DNA from 2 places in the Arenibacter antarcticus genome. Region 1 is predicted to be linked to the other one. Evidence: riboswitches for the same ligand, from Rfam matches in the RefSeq annotation. Region 1 holds a riboswitch; the other holds the start of a gene.
The links. Region 1 has a riboswitch for cobalamin ahead of KCTC52924_RS00310 (TonB-dependent siderophore receptor). Riboswitches for the same ligand answer to the same signal wherever they lie in the genome.
Positions count from the first base shown of each region.

Region 2: it holds a riboswitch for cobalamin, as region 1 does, so the genes downstream of both, KCTC52924_RS07200 (TonB-dependent siderophore receptor) here and KCTC52924_RS00310 (TonB-dependent siderophore receptor) in region 1, are expected to answer to the same signal.

Region 1 covers NZ_CP166679.1:62,683-72,762, reverse strand. Annotated here, with positions in the region: gene zwf (glucose-6-phosphate dehydrogenase) at 1-619, shown strand, start outside; gene pgl (6-phosphogluconolactonase) at 731-1,441, shown strand; gene KCTC52924_RS00340 (acyl-CoA thioesterase) at 1,434-2,000, opposite strand; gene KCTC52924_RS00335 (6-phosphogluconate dehydrogenase) at 2,059-2,409, opposite strand; gene rmuC (DNA recombination protein RmuC) at 2,469-3,869, opposite strand; gene KCTC52924_RS00325 (ABC transporter ATP-binding protein) at 4,008-4,721, opposite strand; gene KCTC52924_RS00320 (iron ABC transporter permease) at 5,116-6,147, opposite strand; gene KCTC52924_RS00315 (ABC transporter substrate-binding protein) at 6,148-7,293, opposite strand; cobalamin riboswitch at 7,866-8,085, shown strand; gene KCTC52924_RS00310 (TonB-dependent siderophore receptor) at 8,161-10,020, shown strand.
Region 2 covers NZ_CP166679.1:1,739,082-1,749,161, reverse strand. Annotated here, with positions in the region: gene KCTC52924_RS07205 (sorbosone dehydrogenase family protein) at 92-1,357, shown strand; cobalamin riboswitch at 1,538-1,721, shown strand; gene KCTC52924_RS07200 (TonB-dependent siderophore receptor) at 1,820-3,826, shown strand; gene KCTC52924_RS07195 (YncE family protein) at 3,836-4,975, shown strand; gene KCTC52924_RS07190 (hypothetical protein) at 4,998-6,119, shown strand; gene KCTC52924_RS07185 (DUF5074 domain-containing protein) at 6,139-7,458, shown strand; gene KCTC52924_RS07180 (sigma 54-interacting transcriptional regulator) at 7,587-9,695, opposite strand; gene KCTC52924_RS07175 (pirin family protein) at 9,968-10,080, shown strand, end outside.

The DNA.
Region 1 (10,080 bases):
AAAAGTAAAGGGGTACAGGGAAGAAGAAGGTGTAGATCCCAATTCCAAAACAGAGACCTATGCGGCCATTAAATTTTTTGTGGATAACTGGCGGTGGAAAGATGTACCGTTTTATGTGCGTACAGCCAAAAGGATGCCTACTAAGGTCACTGAAGTAGTTATTCATTTTAAATCGCCCCACCATCAGGTATTTAAGAATTCCGATTTAAAGAATAAGGATAATCAGTTGATAATTAGGATTCAACCAGATGAGGGTATTCTTATTAAATTTGGGGTAAAAGTTCCAGGACAAGGCTTTAAGGTAGAACGTGCCAATTTAGATTTTTACTATTCCAATTTAGCGGAGAACAATGTAATGGAAGCTTATGAGCGACTCCTTTTGGATGCCATGCAAGGAGATGCAACTCTTTACGCACGTGCGGATGAGGTGGAAGCGGCATGGGAATTTGTAGATCCTATTTTGGATTATTGGGAGAACACTCCCGATGTAAACATTTATGGCTATTCTGCCGGTGTATGGGGGCCTACAAATTCGGACGATCTTTTAGAGGGAAATCTTAGGTGGCGTAACCCAGGTGAGAACTTAGCGGACGACCCTGGCTTCTGTCTGATTCGATAATATTGAAAGGTTTAAGGATAGCAGTATCTTTATATTTTTAGATAAATAATATATAAGTAGAAAGGTCCCAGTGTGTTTGGACCTTTAAACATCAGTTAAAGAAAAGTAGAAATGAAAATTAATGTAGATCCGTCCAAAGCGGAAGTTGCCAAAAGATTTTCCGAGTATTTGGAAGAAGAGATTAATAAAAGCACTATTTTCCATGTGGCCCTTTCCGGAGGGAGTACTCCAAAAGGGGTTTTCGATTATATGTCTGAAAATGCTAAGGGTACAGATTGGTCCAAGGTGCATTTATATTGGGGAGACGAACGTTGTGTTGCCCCATCAGATTCTGAGAGCAACTACAAAATGACTGTGGATCATTTATTATCAAAAATAACCATTCCGAAAGAAAATATTCATCGTGTATTTGGGGAGGCAGAACCAGAATCCGAAGCTGTTAGATATGCTAAGGTATTGGATGATAATTTACCAAAAGAGCTAAGCCTTCCACAATTTGATCTAGTTATTCTTGGGATGGGGGATGACGGCCATACAGCTTCCATATTTCCCCATGAAATTGGACTTTGGGATTCCACAGCGAATTGCGAGGTGGCCATTCATCCAGATTCAGGCCAACGAAGGATTACTGTAACCGGAAAAATAATAAACAATGCCAAGACTGTAGCTTTCCTAGTAACTGGGGAAAGCAAAGCGGAAAAAGTAAAGACCATTATAGAAAAGGAAGCCGGGCATGAGGCTTATCCTGCTTCTTTGGTAGCTCCTACATCTGATAACCTGATCTGGTTTTTGGATGCCGATGCCGCTGCTGGAATCATTTAAGGATTATCTCAACATTTTCTTTGTCCAGTTCCCCTAAATGGTCCTGAAATTTAAACTGGGTCTCATCAATTAGGATCTGGGTCTCATCAAATTTAGTGGATCTGGACATTGATTGGTTTTTTCTTTCCAAACTACGGGTAAAACGTCTAACTCCTTGCTCTTCTTCTATGACCAATCCTGGGACGGCCAGGCTCTTGCCTTCTGAATCCTTTGCCACCATGGTGAAATAAGAAGAGTTACAGTGTTTCTTTTCCCCAGATCTAATATTTTCCGATTCTACACGTACACCTACCACCATAGAGGTACGCCCCGTATAATTTACCGATGCCTTTAGGGTAACCAATTCGCCCACCTCAATGGGATTTAAAAAGTCCACCTTGTTAACCGAAGCAGTAACACAATAAGTTCGGGAATGTTTTGAGGCACAGGCAAATGCAATTTGATCCATAAGATTTAGGATATGACCCCCATGAACCTTGCCTCCAAAATTGGAATGAGAAGGGAGCATTAATTGGGTGATGGAAACTTGGGATTCCTTGGCGGATTTAAATTTTTGCATGGTTATAATTTTAATCTATAAATTCAACAAAGGACTAATTTTTAAGGTCTAAATAATTTTAATGTGGCGACTTATCTTTTGCTACTTCAGTAACAAAATACTTAGTGTCTCCAAGCCAGAAAAAAGTGCGATATCGCTCTATATAAGTAAGTCTTACATAGGATCCCTGGTATTTTTTTAGTTTATCTATGGCCTCACGGTCGGTAACTGAAAATGAAAATATTTGTGCCCCGGACATCCCTTGACTAATTTCTCCTTCCCAAGTTTTAACAAGAACGCCCTTGTTGCTTATTTTAATTAGTTCGCCAGTGCGAATCCCTTTGCTGTATGGTACATAGTAAACAAAGAGAAAGTAAGATGTAATGATTAAAATAAGAGACAATACAATTAAGCCCAATGCTTTTTTCATCTTTAGATATTTATTGTTTTTAACGGTCATGCTCATTTCATACTATTATTTTAATTGAATTAACGCAGGGGTAATACCCCGGCCCTATCATGGTCAATATCTTCATCTTCGTCATGCTCAACGGCTCTTTTTAATATGGTTTCGGGAATGGATTTTTTTGCTTTAGCCCCCATTTTTTTTAACTTTTCTATACTGCTGACAATATTTCCCCTTCCCTCTGTCAATTTATTCATGGCACCTTTATACTCGGTCTTGGCCTCGTCCATTTTTTTTCCAACCTTCATTAAATCCCCAACGAAGCCTTCAAACTTATCGTACAAAGCTCCAGCTTGTCTAGCGATTTCAATGGCGTTACGCTGTTGTTTTTCGTTATTCCACATGCTGTCTATAGTGCGCAGCGTGGCCAAGAGGGTAGAAGGGGTTACGATAATAATATTTTGTTCAAATGCCTTGTTGTATAAGGCGTTGTCGTGATTAATAGCGATGGCGAAAGCGGGCTCTATAGGGACAAACATCAAAACAAAATCGGGACTTTCCATTTCATAAAGGTCCTCATACTTTTTAGCGGAAAGCTGGTCTACATGTCTACGGAGCGAATTGACATGGTCTTTTAGGAATTTGTCCTTTAACTCGTCTTCAGCATTTACATAGCGTTCGTAATCGGTGAGGGACACCTTGGAATCCACGATCATTTTTTTTCCATCGGGCAAATTGATGATTACATCTGGTAATACCCTAGTGCCATCCTGTCGGGTAAAGCTTTGTTGTACGGAATATTCCCGATCTTTTTCCAGCCCCGATTTTTCCAATACACGTTCCAATACCAATTCGCCCCAATTACCTTGCATTTTGCTATCCCCTTTTAAGGCTTTTGTCAGGTTTTCTGCCTCTTGGGTGATTTTTAGGTTCTGGATCTGCAAGTTGGCCAATTGCTCTTTAAGAGCAGAATGCATCCCCACACTTTCCTTTTGGCTGTCTTCTACCTTTTTCTCGAACAGTATTATTTTCTCCTGTAAAGGGGTTAGAATGTGCTTGATATTTTCCCGGTTCTGCTCGGTAAACTTAATGCTCTTTTCATCTAGAATCTTATTGGCTAGGTTTTCGAACTCTTTGGTGAACTTTTCCTGTAGTTTCTCTACTTCTTCCTTCTGTTCCCTGTTTTTTGCTTGAAGATTTTCCATATCGGCCTGATACCGTGTAATCTGGTTTCCCAAATTTTCCTTTTCCAATCGCAGTTGACTCTTGTCAGATTCTGTAGCTATGTGGAGCTCATTTTTATCGGTTACTGCCTTCTCCAAGTGCTGTTCCAAGGCAGCAATATTATAGCGTAATTGTTGTTCGCGTTCCAACAGCGCACTCTGTTCGGATTTTGTCTTTAACCCTTGGATATAATTCCCTAAAAAGTAGCCTACTCCCAAACAAACAAGGGCAATGACAACAGTTACAAGAAGTTCGCTCATTTATAATAGATCTTTAGGTAAAGATAATAGATTAGGTTTAGATTAGGTATGGATTTAATTTAAAGATTCCCCTACGGATACACTTGGGATTGTTCAATTCAACTCTCCTTGGGATCTGGAAAAATATAAAGTTATATTTTATTTATTCACTCTAAAAGCCCCTGTAGAGCCATCGAACGTTATGGTATCCGAAGGAAAGAGATTGTCGAAATTTTTGTTGATAATCAATTCGCAAGGTTCCCCAAAACTGCTCTTACCGTGTTCTAAAATAAGTATTTTATCACACAGTTGTATGGCGATTTCAATTTCATGAGTAGTAAATAGTATGGTCTTTTTGGTCTTATGGGCAATGTTTTGCAGTAATTTCAGGATTTGTACTTTGTGATATAGATCCAAATGAGAGGTGGGCTCGTCCATTAAAATTATAGATGTGTCCTGTGATAAGGCCCTAGCGATCATTACTTTTTGAAGTTGTCCGTCGCTTAACTCATAACATTTTTTGTGTTGCAATTGGGTGAGATCTACCATCTCCATGGCAGATTTTATTTTCTGTTTATCCTTTTCGCTTAGTGTACCGATCCAATTGGTATAAGGTTGTCTACCGAGGCTAACCAGTTCTATGACCGTTAAGTTTTTGGAGGCTATCGGTTCAGTCAATACCACGCTAATTTCGGTGGCTAGAGCTAGGTTGGAAAGCTTTTCCAAAGGGTGGTTGTTTAATAGAATGCTACCGGAAATTTTGGATTGGACATTTCCCAGGGTCCTTAATAAAGTGGATTTCCCAATTCCATTCACCCCTATGATTGCCACCAATTCTCCTTTTTCTACAGAAAAATTAATATTATCGGCCACCACATTGTACTGCTTTTTAGCGGTATATCCGATACTGAGATTTCTGATTGTTAATGCGGTATGTTCCTGGGTGCTGCTGATGACTATTGATTTTGGGGCTAAGTTATTTAATTGGTTTCAAAAATACTGTAAACTGTGCATTTTAGTGCATTTTGCCTTCCCTGAATCACTTGGCGTAAAAACTTTTGATGGCCACGGCTTATAAACCGTGGTATTGCTACAACTAAGGTGCTGGCTTTAGACAACCCCCTAAACATCTAGATAATATCCAAAACTCAGTAATGGTTTATCTTGACATCATTTTAAAGGTGCCTGTGTTCTGATGGAAGGTTACAGGACTATTAAATAAACTAGACTTACAGTTCGTATACAACCTATTGGTTACAACTGCCTATTAAAACACCATTTTTCGTTTCCTGACTAATAACCAAATCACTACTGGGGCACCTATAATGGAGGTAATGGCATTAATGGGCAGTACATTTTCCGAAGAGGGCCATTGAGCAATAGTGTCGCATATCAGCATTAATATGGCACCATAGACCAATACGGCGGGGAGCAAGATCTTATGGTCAGTAGTATTAAAAATTTGTCGCGTTAAATGGGGTACGGCCAAACCAATAAATGCTATTGGACCTGCAAAAGCGGTTGCTCCACCGGCTAGGAGTCCGGTAGCCAAAATAATGGAATAACGGGATCGTTTAATATTTACCCCCATGCTTTTTGCATAGTTCTCGCCCAATAGCAGGGAGTTTAGGGGCTTTATGGAAAGAATGCTTATGGCCAGTCCGACAGCTGTAAGCGAAAATAGTATTAATAATTGCTGCCAAGAAAGATTGCCCAAACTCCCAAAAGACCAATAAATGTATTGTTGTAATTTTTCGGCCGTGGAAAAGTAAGAGAGCACACTGACCAGAGCCGCGGTAAGACTTCCGAACATAAGACCTATAATAAGTAGCGCCATGGTGTCCTTTACCCTAGTAGCAACTACCATAACGGCTAAGAGCACTACAAAACTACCTATACTAGACGCTAGGGCCAGAGAGATATCGTTTACCATACCAAAGGCAACTACACCATTGAACAGCGAGGCTCCCATAATTAGTATGGCAGCACCCAAACTAGCGCCAGAGCTTATCCCAAGGACAAAAGGTCCGGCTAAAGGGTTCCGGAATAAGGTTTGCATAAGTAAGCCGCTCAATGCAAGTCCGCTACCTACAAGAATAGCCGTCAGAGCTTTTGGAATTCTATAGTCCCAAATTATATAGGCCCAAGAACCTCTTTCGGTTGCATTTCCTAAAATAGCATTGACTACCTCCTTAAAGGGAATGGAAACCGATCCCAAGCTAATATTCACCAAAAAACAGGCTAACAATACTGCAATAAGCAGTACGAAATATAGACCATATGATTTTGAGCGCGGCACTTAATCCAAGGGTTTAAAGAAAACTGGGTTATGATTGGGAAGTAGTTCCGGATGAAAAATATGGATCAGATCTTTTAGAACCAGATCTGGCCTGTTGGGTGCCAATTCAAAATAAAGCATCCCTTCCGTAGCTCCTTTGGTATTGGCATAGGTATATATCTTTTTATTTTTAAAAGGGGAAAATTGCGAGTAATGTCGGTTACTTGCTTCCATCTCTTTATAATTTGTAAACTGGGAGGGGGATATCCAATAATCAGCATTATGTCCTTTTTCCAGCACACTCTCCAAACTCAGGGAGAGGCTTCCGGTCTCTTGAGATTCCTTCCAGAGGTAATCAGTGTTGGCATCCGCCATAAATTGCGCCCCCCAACTCTTACCACCGGGCAGATACCAGATATCCTTATAAAGTGCTCCGCTCAATACAGTAGGTCGCTCTTTAGCTTTTTGCGCCAGAAGTTTGGTTTCGTTATAACTCTTTGCAATGCTTGAGAAGATGGAATCTGCCTTTGCTTCCTGTTGAAAAAATGGCCCAAAAAATTTGATCCACTCCGCTTTGCCCAGCGGCGTTTCTTCTGTCCACTCCCCATTGTAAACAACAGGTATACCTGCCCTTTGAATGGTTTCATAGGCCTTGTTCTCATTGTTGATTCCAAAACCTACCACTAAGTCTGGATTAAGGGCGATCGCCATTTCCGTATTTAAGGCTTCATTTCTCCCCAATTCCTCAACATATCCTGCATCTATACGTTCCCTTGTTTTTTTGGAAGAGATATATTTTGTATCGGGAAATCCTATAAGTTTGTCTGTTTGGCCCAAGGCTTCCAAAGCTGGAATATGGGTAGTGGAAGTTAGCACGATATTTTCAACGGGCACCCCAATTATGGCTTGGTACGCATCTTTATCTAAAGTAATAGAGTCCAATTTGTCTTTTGGAACAAGCGCATAGGTGAAAGCCGCTTCAGAATTGGGCCAGGGCGAGCTTATTTTGATGATGGTTAGTCCATTAGATAATTTCTCTACGGTAAATCCTTTGGCGTATTCTATGTTTATGGGCGTGGCCTGCTCCGCGGTAGGAATACTCACTTTTTTGTCCTGTTTACAGGATAAAAAAGCTAAAAGTAGAAGCAAGTAAATTGATCTTTTCAAAAGGTATTTTTTGTTTTATGGGTTCAAAAGTAGTATTAAATTCTTTGATCTGGGCACTTTGACAATAATCGTTTTACAATCCAATGATGGGGTTAGACAAAAGTCTGAAGATGATAATTTGCACATGAACTACGGTATATAGGTAGGTGACAACTGAATATTACCCTAATAGTAGGAGTCCATTTTCATTCGGTTATCGGCTTTAGAGAGAAGTTACTTGTGTTCTACCAGAAAGAATGCCTAACGTATATATAATCATAATCTGAACCTTTCACTTAATCACCGACTTTGGAATTATTGTTGAATAAAGGTCGTGTTCTCTGACCGCTGAATCTCAAACCTCATATCTCAATACTTTTTTCCGCGTTAGCTATTGCAGCGGCAACCTTTTTTGATATTAGTGAATCTTGGTCCTGCATGGTTTTGTGCGTATGAATCATAGTTTTAACCAATAAAAATAGTGTATGGCAAGAACCAAAAAAGTTATAGCGGAAAGAGCGACCCGATAGGGGAACGCCCAATATTAAAATCAGGAAACTCAAAACCTACTCCTCTAATTTAAAAATTAGCACTAATTTCGCGCTGAATCTGGTTTCTATTTCTCTTTTAAAAGGAGGAAAGGATTAAATGGGAATTCGGTTAAAATCCGAAACTGTTCCCGCAACTGTAAGCTTTGTCCGTTTTGCGACGGATGGCTGTCATTACTTCAAAATACCACTACCTATACGTTTGGGTGGGAAGGTAAATGACGGTACGCAAGTCAGGAGACCTGCCAATTTCAAAAAAATAATAGTGTTAAACTTTCGGGACAAAGGTTTGCGTATGGGTACATACATACTACTTTCCCGTTTATTGAATTAAACGAAAATGAACAAAAAATTTATTGGTTTGTGTGCAACTATAATGATTTGCACCGGTGTTGTAGCACAAGATGACGAGGCTTATGTTCAACAACTGGACGAAGTTGTAGTTAGTGATTCCCGTTTTGAATTGAAAAGGGAGAATTCCGGTAAAACTGTAATTAAGATTACCGCGGAAGATATTAAAAGAAATCAAGGAAAGACCATTGCAGAAATAATCAATGCACAAAGTGGGTTTTCTATAGCGGGGAGCAATAGCAGGGAAGGTACTGTTTTGGGAGTTTATGCCCGAGGGGGTAGAGGTAGACAAGTTTTGGTGTTAGTAGATGGCGTTCGGATATCCGACCCCTCATTGGTAAATCAGGAATACGATTTACGATTACTTTCCACTGCCAACGTAGCATCTATAGAAATTATTAAAGGAGCCGCAAGTACCCTATACGGTACTAATGCAGCGACTGCAGTTATAAATATCACGACAAAAAAATCGTCAGAAAATAAAATTTCCGGTAATTTTCAATCGAGTATCGGTACAAACCATACTACTGACGATCAAAATTATAACATAGCTGATTTTTCCAATAGTGTTTCCGTGAACGGTACCTTAGACAAGTTTACCTACAATGTGGGATTTTCAAATCGATATTCAGACGGATTGTCTGCACTGGTTACCCCTACCAACGAGAATGACGATTACTCCAGTTATAGTACGGATATAAAATTGGGGTATGCTTTTTCTGAAAGATTAAAGGTTGGTATATATGGCAACCAGACCAATATGAGGGCACAGTTTGATGAATCTTTTGGTATGTATGATGCTCCCTATGAGTACCTCAGTGATCAAAAAAGAGTAGGATTATCTACTGAATATAAATACAACAACGGATCTTTGGTTTTAAATACTGCCATTAGCGAATATATCTCTGAAAGCAAAGATTCCTATCCTGCTATTTATGAAGGGAAAAATAGGGTAGTAGATCTTTACAATAAGTATAGCTTGAATGATAAGTTATACACTATTTTGGGTTTAAACTATATACATGACGAAACGGAATATGCGGAAGTCCAAGATTACACTATTGTAGATCCATATGTAAATGTGGTTTACGTTTCAGATTTTGGTTTAAACCTAAACACCGGTATGCGGGCTAATAATCATTCTGAATACGGGTCGCATTTTGTTTATAATGTGAATCCCTCCTTTGTCATTAAAAAATCTAACGGTTATGTAAAGTTAATGGGGTCCTATGCCACATCCTATATAACCCCTAGTTTAAATCAATTGTTTGGGAACTTTGGTGCCAATCCAGATTTAGAACCTGAAGAAAATCAGACCATAGAAGGTGGCCTAGAATATATGACAAAAAATGATATTCGGTTTAGCGCGCTTTATTTTAATAGAAAGGAAAAAAACTTTGTTTTTTACGGTGCCAATGGTTATGATAATTCAGAAAACACCATTGATGCCAGTGGAGTAGAAGTAGAGCTAGAATGGATGCCAGTAAGTAGTTTTACTATAGGGGCAAACTATACGTTTACGGAACGGGAAGGTGATAATGCTATTAGGTTGCCAAAACATAGGGTAAATGCATTTTTAGGGTATGATTTTTCTAAACGTACTAATGCAAGTGTAAACTTTTCCATGACGGGAAAACGCAAGGATACCGATTTTGGTGCCTTCCCATCTGTGGATGTTGACTTGGATTCCTACTCGGTTTTAGACTTTTATATTGCGCACCAAGTGTTGGAAAACAAATTGACCTTTTTCTTGAATGCGAGTAACCTTTTAAATGAGCAGTACACGGAAATATTTGGACTTACTACTAAAGGAAGAAATATTAGATTGGGTCTAAACCTTAGTTTGTAAAGGTTTTTTTTTTGAAATATGGGTAAGGAAGTACCCCTGACCTAATACCATTTTCCGCAT
Region 2 (10,080 bases), 1.7 Mb from region 1:
AAACCGTTTACTTCAATATTGAAATTTTCATTCATAAATTAAATTCTAATACTATCTTTAGCTCCTTATTAAAATCCTTGAAATCAATTTTATGAAGAACATTATTGCTAAACGTATTGTACCCTTGTCCATAATTACAATATTGGCATTATTCAGCACCCAATGCAAACAGAATTCCAAAAACAAAGTGCAACCCCCAATAAATGAAACGGCAATAGTAATTCCCGATGGATTTTCTATTGAAGTAATCGCCAAAGATTTAGGAAACCTAAGACATATGACGGTTTCCAAAAATGGAGATATTTACATTAATAGGGCTACCCTAAAAGATGAAAAGGGAATTGTACTATTAAAAGACACGGACCAGGACGGGACTATTGACGACAAAATAGCGTTTAGTGATTTTCCAGGGACCGGAATACTGATAAAAAACGGTTATCTATACACCTCCTCCAATTCTGCGATTTACCGTTACAAATTAAACGAGAAAGAAGAAATTATTGATATTGATAATCCCGAAAAGATAGTGGACGGAATGGCGGACAAAGGCATAGACAATGCCAAATCTTTTGTGATGGATGACCAATCCAATATTTATGTAACCATAGGCTCTTGGAACGATTCCTGTCGCGAAGAAGGTTCTGGCAAGGGTATAATGCCCTGTACTATCCTAGATTCCGCTGGCGGAATTTGGCAATTTAATGCCAACAAGCTAAATCAGTCCTTGGCAGATGGAAAACGATATGCCACCGGAATTAAAAATGCCGTGGCCACAGCTTGGAATTTTAAGACCAACTCCCTGTTTGCAGCGGTCCATGGTCGCGGAGCTTTTCATGATTATTACCCTGAGCATTATACCCCAAAGCACAGTGCGGAACTGCCTGCTGAAGTACTATATGAATTGCATGAAGGCGATGATGCCGGTTGGCCCTACGTCTATTATGATCAGTTTAAGAAACAGAAAATGCTCGCCCCGGAATACGGTGGTGACGGAGAAAAAACGGCAGGCGAAGAAGCCATAGATCCTGTTATGGCGTTTCCAGCACATTTGGCACCCAACGACCTTTTGTTTTATACTGGAACCATGTTCCCCGAAAAATATAGAAATGGCGCCTTTATTGCCTTTCACGGGCAATCTCCTGAACTAAAAAAAGGATACTTTGTGGCCTTTGCCCCTTTTAAAGATGGGAAGCCGGTAGGCGACTGGGAGATATTCGCCGACAACTTCGCCGGAATAGATTTGGCCAACCCCAGCGGCCCTATAAAATACAGACCCTGTGGTTTGGCCCAAGGTCCCAACGGGGAGCTTTACGTAACGGAAGACCTCAACGGAACCGTTTTTAAAATCACGCATTAAGCGCAACAACAATACAAATCAAAAAAGGCTTCCAAGAAATTGGAAGCCTTTTTGTTTGATTAGCTGAGATTCATAGTTATACTAGTCCCAAATGCTCAGCTTTTAGTACTCCAAATGGAACTTTCAAAATTAACATTTTTAAAAACCTGCAATTCTAAAAAGAATTACTAGTTTCGCAGATTAATATTTTTTAGAAAAGGTTGCCCACTTTTGTAGGCATTAAAAGGGAATCTGGTGAAAATCCAGAACTGTCCCGCAGCTGTAAGCTTTTTGTTGAAACCCAATTATGGTCACTTTCTTTTTAGATGGGAAGGCCGGGTGGATGAAGCAAGTCAGAACACCTGCCATTTCTTATAATTCTTTAAGGCTTTCGGGGATTGAAGCTTGGATTAGTTATATAAACTCTTTTATAATAAGGGACTGTTTATCTTTCTTCTTCTTCCTCGTATGACCATTATGATCATGAGGAAGTATTGTAAATACATATATATTCTAGTTTTTGGACTGTTACTCTGTCCAATTGTTCTTTTTGCTCAAAAGAAGGATACTTTGGTCCCTATTAAATTAAATGAAGTAATCCTAATTCACCACAAAAATAGGCACGAAGCTCACAATTCCCCAGCTCCAGTTCAATCCCTCTCAGGAGAAAAATTAAAGAAACTCAACAGTCTAACCGTCGCTGATGCGTTAAGGTATTTTAGTGGAGTTCAATTAAAAGATTATGGAGGTATTGGGGGTATAAAAACTGTTAATGTCCGAAGTATGGGCTCCCAACATACGGGTGTTTTTTACGATGGAATTCAGTTAGGTAATGCACAGAACGGCCAAGTAGACCTCGGAAAATTTTCTCTCGAAAACATGGAGCAAGTAAGCCTCTATCAGGGACAACGTAGCGAAATGCTCCAATCCGCAAAATCCTATGCTTCAGCAAATACCATCTATCTCAAAACAAAAAGTCCAAAATTTACAAACGGGCAGCATTATCATCTAGCAACAGGAATCCGCACGGGTTCATTTGGCCTATTAAATCCATCACTGAGTGTAAATTATAAGATAAACAAATCGGTTTCAGCCCGTTTGAGCACAGAAATGGTAAACGCCCATGGCAAGTATAAATTTCAGTACTCCAATGGGATTTATGATACTATTGCAGTTAGAAACAATGCCGACATCTCCTCGTTTCGCGTGGAAGCTTCATTACATGGACAACATAAAAATGAAGATACCTGGAACCTAAAGTATTACCATTACAATTCTGAAAGAGGCTTGCCAGGAGCCATAGTGGCCAATAGATTTAAACGTCCACAAAGATTGTGGGATAGAAATAACTTTTTACAGGCGGACTACAAGCATAGATTTGGTCCTCAATACGCTGTTAAAGTTCGAGGTAAATACACTGAAGATTTCTCCAGGTATTTGGATCCTGAAATTGTGACTACAAAAGGATTTCTTGATAATAAATATGACCAGCAAGAATATTACCTGTCCTTGGTTAATACCTATAAAATAAAACCGTTTTGGACTTTGAGTATTGCTACTGATTTTCAACATAACACCATGCAGGCCAATCTGTACCGATTTGCCTATCCGAAAAGAAGTTCTCTGCTCAACGTCTTGGCTTCTAATTTAGATTTAGACAGGTTCAATCTACAGCTTAGCCTATTAAGTACCAGTATTTATGAATCGGTTAAGTATTATGAATCCGCAGATGATTTTCAGAAATATTCACCGTCCCTTCTAATTAATTTTCAACCTTTTGCTTCTCCCGACTTCAGAATTCGTGGGTTTTATAAGAATATTTTTAGAATGCCCACTTTCAATGACTTGTACTACACCTTTGTGGGCAATACATTTTTGGATCCCGAATATACTGACCAAATTAATTTGGGATTTTCCTGGCAGAAAGAATTTGGTAAAACGTTTTTTAACATAACCAGCGACATCTATAAAATCTGGATTACCGATAAAATAGTGGCAGTTCCAGGCACTAATCTTTTTAGATGGACGATGTTTAATCTTGGGGAAGTAGAAACAAATGGGATAGAAACCAAAATTACTAATTCAGGAAAATTTAGTGCTACTATTAATTATACAACAATCCTTACCTATACTTTTCAGGAATCTATAGATGTAACACCCGGCGGAAGCAGCTTTGGACAACAAATCCCTTATGTTCCCATACATAGTGGCGGGGTAAGCATGATGGTCGATTATAAAGATATCGCTCTCAATTACAGTTTTATTTATACGGGTGAACGCTATAGCCAAAAAGCCAACATCCCTTCCAACTATTTACAACCGTGGTATACGCATGATATGTCGATCAATTACGCTATTCCATTTGTTTTTAAAAACCCTTTAAAGCTAGGGTTCGAACTCAATAATATTTTAGACCAGCAATACGCTGTCATAAAGAATTTCCCGATGCCCGGCAGGTCATTTCGTCTTAGCCTCAATTATGAATTTTAATGTAAAAAAATGATAAAAAAACTTTGTTTATTACTGGTGATTTTCTTCGGAATATATTCTTGCCAGACCGATGATCCCATTGTGGAAGACGATATTCAACATCCTGGAGAAAGCGGGACAGACCACCCCCTAGGTGCAGTGAAAGGCTTTTATCTACTGAATGAAGGAAATATGTCTATGAATAAAGCCTCGCTAGATTATATGGACTACGAAACAGGGGCGTATAAAAGAAATATATTCAGTAAAGCCAATCCAAACTTGGTAGGTGGACTAGGAGATGTTGGGAATTCAATGGGAATATATGGCTCAAAACTTTATGTCGTTGTCAATGCGTCTAACAAAGTTGAAGTGCTCAATATAGATACGGGTGCCCGTATTAAACAAATTGACATAGATAATGGTAGGCACATCACTTTTTACAACGGAAAAGCTTATTTAAGTAGTTATTTAGGGAGCATAGGTGATCCCAATGCCCCCAAGGGTATTGTGGCCGAAATTGATACCACCAGTCTGAAAATTACGCGTCGTGTTGAAGTTGGCAGACAACCGGAAGAACTTGCGGCGTATAACGGTAAAATTTACGTTGCAAACTCTGGAGGATACAGTCCCCCAGATTATGAATCTACTATTTCTGTAATTGATATCAATAATTTTACCGAAACCAAGCGTATAGACGTGGCAGTAAACCTTCATCGCTTAAACATAGATAGCGAAGGAGACTTATATGTGACTTCGAGGGGTGATTATTATGAGATTCCTTCAAAGTTATTTGTAATCGACACCAAAACTGAAGCTGTTAAAAAAAGTTTCGATATCGGGGTGAGCGATTTAACCATTCATAATGATATCGCCTATATGTACAGTACAGCGTTCAGCTATATTTCTGGAGATTATACTATTTCATACCGGATGCTGGACACTAGAACAGAAACTTTTCTGGAGACAACTTTTATTCCTGAAAATTACAGAGATCTTATTGAAATGCCGTATGGCATAGCAGTTCATCCCGAAACAGGGGACGTTTTAATCACAGACGCCAAAGATTACGTTACGCCAGGCACTCTCTATTGTTTTACTCCAGATGGAGGTCTTAAATGGTCTGTTGAAACGGGTGATATACCCGCACATATTGCTTTTAAACACGAATAATATAAATCTTAAATAATAAAAAATGAAAACAAATTACAACAAACTAATCGCGGCCTTTTTTGGTGTTGCTTTTTTAATGACGTCGTGTTCTAAAAATGACAAAATGGACCTTATAGAGCCTGAAGTTGCGATGTCTATTCAAGACAAAGAGCTTGAACTTAGTGTTGGAGAGCATACAACATTCTCAACAACAAATAAAAATAATTCAGTTTATGCCGAAACATGGTCTTTGGGAGATAGTATTGTGGCTAATTCTAATACGTATGTTTTTGAACCTACAAATTCAGGAGACTATATCCTTTCCTATGCAGCTTCTAATGAGGCCGGTACGTTTAATTATGAATACACCATAAAGGTTAACGCTAAATTAAGGCCTATAACTGACGCCAGTATTGCCTTTGTGTCTGATCTTTTAGAGTATAAGCCAGCTCCCGGTCAGTTTATCAATAAAAAACCAGGGAACTTAGAAAGTGCTGAAGGAATTATTGGAGGCCGTGGCTTAGTGAGCTTGGGAGGCTGGGGAGGCTCTGCAAGTTATGCTTTTGATCACACCGTAATTAATCAAGAAGATAAAAATGATCTAATTATCTATGGCAATGCCATGCCAACTTTCTCTGAACCTGGAGTTGTTTATGTAATGCAAGACGATAATGGCAATGGATTGCCAGATGACATTTGGTATGAAATTAAAGGGAGTGCGCATGCTTTAGAAGGCACAGACAGAGCTTATAAGATCACCTATTTTAAACCAGAAACGGCTGAAGAAGATGTTGCATGGGAGGATAGCAAAGGGAACACTGGTTTTATTGCGAAAAACACATTTCATAAGCAAGCATATTATCCAGAGTGGATTATAGAAGACTCCTATTCAATTTCTGGAACTTTATTGTCAGATAGCAATATCGATATGAGTAATCCTTCTTATATCACCAGTAAGCCATTTGAATACGGTTATGCTGATAATACCAGCGGTGGAGACCAAATAGATTTGGCCGATGCAATAGATGAAAAGGGTAATGCCGTTTATTTAAGTGGAATTGATTTTATAAAGATTCAAACAGGGGTACAGGTCAATATGGGCTGGCTGGGAGAATTGTCGACCGAAATTACTGGTGTTGCTGATTTAAGTCTACTTGAAAAATAATCATCTAAAATAAATTAAAATGAAGCATAATTTTTATTCTTTTAAATTCCTAATAAGTATTGTTTTTGCGAGCCTAATAATTGGATGTAGCACGGATGATGAGTTGGGTATAAATCCGCCTTCAATTGATGGCGCACAACATTTACAAGATACCATAACCATGGGCGAACACCTTTTGTTGAGCCCTAAATTAAGTAATTCTAAGAATTCTATTTTTGAATGGATCGTAGACGGAGAAATAGTTAGCAACGATTCAACATATATTTTTACTCCTGAAGCGCGGGGAACAAATCAAATAAGTCTTGAGGTGAAAAATGAAGGGGGTGAAGCTTCCCTAACGTACGACATTCACACCTGGGGAGCTTTTGAACACGGGTTTTACCTGATTAATGAAGGCTGGTTTGGGCATGGTACTGGGACGGTAGGCTTTTACCGCTATGACACCCAAAAAATAGAAGACAGTGTTTTTGTGAAAACAAATCCGACTAAAGATTTATATCCGTTAAATTCGACCTTAGGGTTTGGAACCGTGTTTAATGAAAAGTTATATCTGGTTAGTAAGTCAGGAGGTCCTGTTGTGGTTTCTGATGCTTATTCCCTATTAGAAGAACAAAGAATTCCATCTCAATCAGGAAATAATTGGCGAGCATTCTTAGGGATTTCAGAGACCAAAGGGTTGTTAAGTTCTAGCAATGGAATTCACAAAATAGATCTTGAAACCCTTGCAATTGAAGGTACTATACCCGGAATTTCAGGGCAGATCGGAGATATGACAAAAGCGGGTGACTACATATTTGTTTTATCCCAAAGAGAAGGTGCAATTATTCTAAATGCCTCAAATTATGAAGTAGTAAAACGTATTCCCGGAATGGCTGTAGGTTTTGCAAAAACTCAAGACAATACTATTTGGGTAGCAGGGGGCACTAAATTGGTTAAAATTAATCCTAGTACGCTTGAAATTGAAGAAATAGAGCTAGGGTTTAAAGCGAACAGTAGTTGGGGAGCATGGCATCCCGCTTCCATAACTGCCAGTGCTAACGCTGTATTTATAGCTAAAAACGGATCCTTTAGTGGGGGAAATGAAATTTATCGCTATAAAGATGAACTCGTTTCATTAAAAGAACCATTTATCAAACTGCCGGATACTGAGGTGCTCTATGGTACTGGACTTGGATTTAATCCTGATACAGGCCAATTGATAGTTCGAACTGTACGCGACGGCTGGGGAGAAAACTTCAGCTATAATAAACTTCATTTTTACAATGCGGATTCTGGTAACCTAGAAAAGACCAATAGTTATGAGGGTTATTATTTCCCAGCAGCTCCAGTGTTTCATTAAAACTTAACATCTCAATCAGAGAGAAAACCGCTCCGTTGGTTATATTATGTATAGGAGCTTCAATTTGGAAATTGAAGCTCCTATTTTTTGTTAAAACCATAATAAATTACGATTTGGTTTTCAGAATTTTAATCCCTAAAAATTGTCTCCTTCTTAATACCAAGTTTATTCATCCTGGCAAACAAGGTTTTTGCATTCATATCAAGGATGCCGGCAGCTCCATTTACACCACTTACTTTCCCTTTGGTGTGCTTCAAAATAGTGATGATATGCTGCCTTTGAACCTCCTCGAAGGTTAGAAGTTCCGTCTCATTGATAGTTCTTGATTCTGTAGGCATCCAACTCCCCGTATTTAATGTTGTACCACTTTCTACGATAACAGCGCGCTCAATTAAATTCTCTAACTCTCTAATATTTCCTGGAAAATTATAGGCTATTAGAGCATCCACTGTTTTTTTAGCCAATCGTTTAAAGGATTTCCCTGCTTTGGATGAATATTTCTCTAGAAAGAATTGCGCAAGTAGGGGAATATCTTCTTTCCGATCTCGAAGTGGAATATTGTATATTGGAAATACATTCAATCTATAATAAAGGTCTTCTCTAAAAGTACCCTCTTTTATCATTTCCTCAAGTTTTCGGTTTGTAGCAGCAATAACTCGTACATCTACTTTAATGGTTTTTGAACCACCTAATTCGTCAAATTCACCTTCTTGTAAAACACGCAATAATTTAGATTGTAAATCTATTGGCATCTCACCAATTTCATCAAGAAAAATAGTCCCCCCATCTGCCAAGGTAAATTTACCAAGCTTGTCTACTACGGCACCTGTAAAAGCCCCTTTTTTATGACCAAACAATTCGCTCTCGATAAGTTCTTTCGGCAAAGTGGCACAATTAACTTTTATGAGTGGTCTATTTTTTCGTAGACTATTGGTATGCAACGCAATTGCTAATAATTCTTTGCCTGTTCCAGATTCTCCTGTAATTAAAACCGTAGTGTCTGTTGGTGCTACCAGATTTACTTGTTCTAGTACTTTTGCATAAACCTCACTCCTACAAACAATGTTATCGGCATTTATTTTATGACTTATTTCTTCTTGCAAATATTCGTTTTCAATTTCAAGGCGATCTTTTAATGATTTAATTTCCTCTAAAGCCTCATACAGCTTTAGATCACGCTTTTTTCGATCCGTAACATTTCTAATTACTGCACAATTATAATCTTCATTATTAAAACGTAAATGATTGGCGGTAATATCTACAGGAAATTTTGTGCCGTCTTTTCGGACAACCAACCACTCAAAACGCAAAGAACCTTTCTCTACAATTTCATTGAAATGCGAAGCCCACCACTCTTTCGTTACCGATGGGTCTATATCATAAATAGTGGCATTATCTAGCTCCTTTTTTCTATAGCCTAATTGTTTTATGACCGATTCACTATAATGAAAGAATTCACCTTTTCTATTTAATACATAAATTAAATCCTCTGCATTATCGATTACTGCCTTATATAAATGAAGCGCGTTTTCTTTGCGTTGTTGTTCCGTTACATCTTGATAAACACCTAGTATTTTGTAGACCATATCGCCTTTTAAAACAGGTTTTGCTACTGCTCTGATAAATCTAGAGGGATTTTCATTTGTTTCCAATACTACATCATAAGAAGCGGCCTTTCTCATAACACCACGTAAAAGACTTTTTACTTTTTCGCTATCCTTAAAACTATGGATTATATTTGCTGGGGCCAGCGCTTCAGTACCCTGTGCATCAAATATTTTTAATGCCTCTGTGGTCGTTATTAACGAACCATCTTGTAAGTTTAATTTCCAACCCCCAACATTAGCAATGGTTTCCGTCTTATCTAATAGATTTTTATAAAAGCTAGAGTCCGTAATATCATTTACAATAGCACATATTAAATTTTTTCTATTATTTGAGAAAAATTGAGCATAAACCTCAACTTCATAAAACTTCCCTCCTCTATTCTTGTGAGTAGCTTTAAAGTAATGTGTGCGGTCAGATTTTACTAGGTCCCAATGGTCCCTCCAGCTTTCTTTAGTTGCCGTGGTATTAATATCAAAGATGGAAAGCTTTAGTATTTCCGACTTTTTATAACCTACACGATTACAAAATTTTGTATTGGCATATACAATAGCTCCTTCTTGGTTCATCCACATGACTTCATAAGGCAAGGTCTCAACTAACCATTCTTTTACTTCCGACTCTGGTATCATCCCTTAAATTTTTTTTAAACACCCTCTCAAAATACAAATATATTTCTCATATAATAGAAATTTCTTATAAAATAGAATAAAAAATTACCAAAATAATATACAATAGCCTGAATTTAAGCAATTTATGAGTTTGGCATGAGATTAGCGTATTAAATACCAAACGAATCCATTAAGAAACGTAAAGGCTTTTTAATAAAAGCAGTTGCAGGAAGTGCAATTACGTTAAAAGGAGGTTCAGTATATAATATTTCAACAAAAAAAAGTGAAAAAATATGAAAACAGTACTTCACAAATCAGACACAAGAGGAAATGCAGATCACGGTTGGCTAAAATCTAGACACACCTTCAGTTTTGCAAATTACCAGGACCCAGAAAGGATGAATTT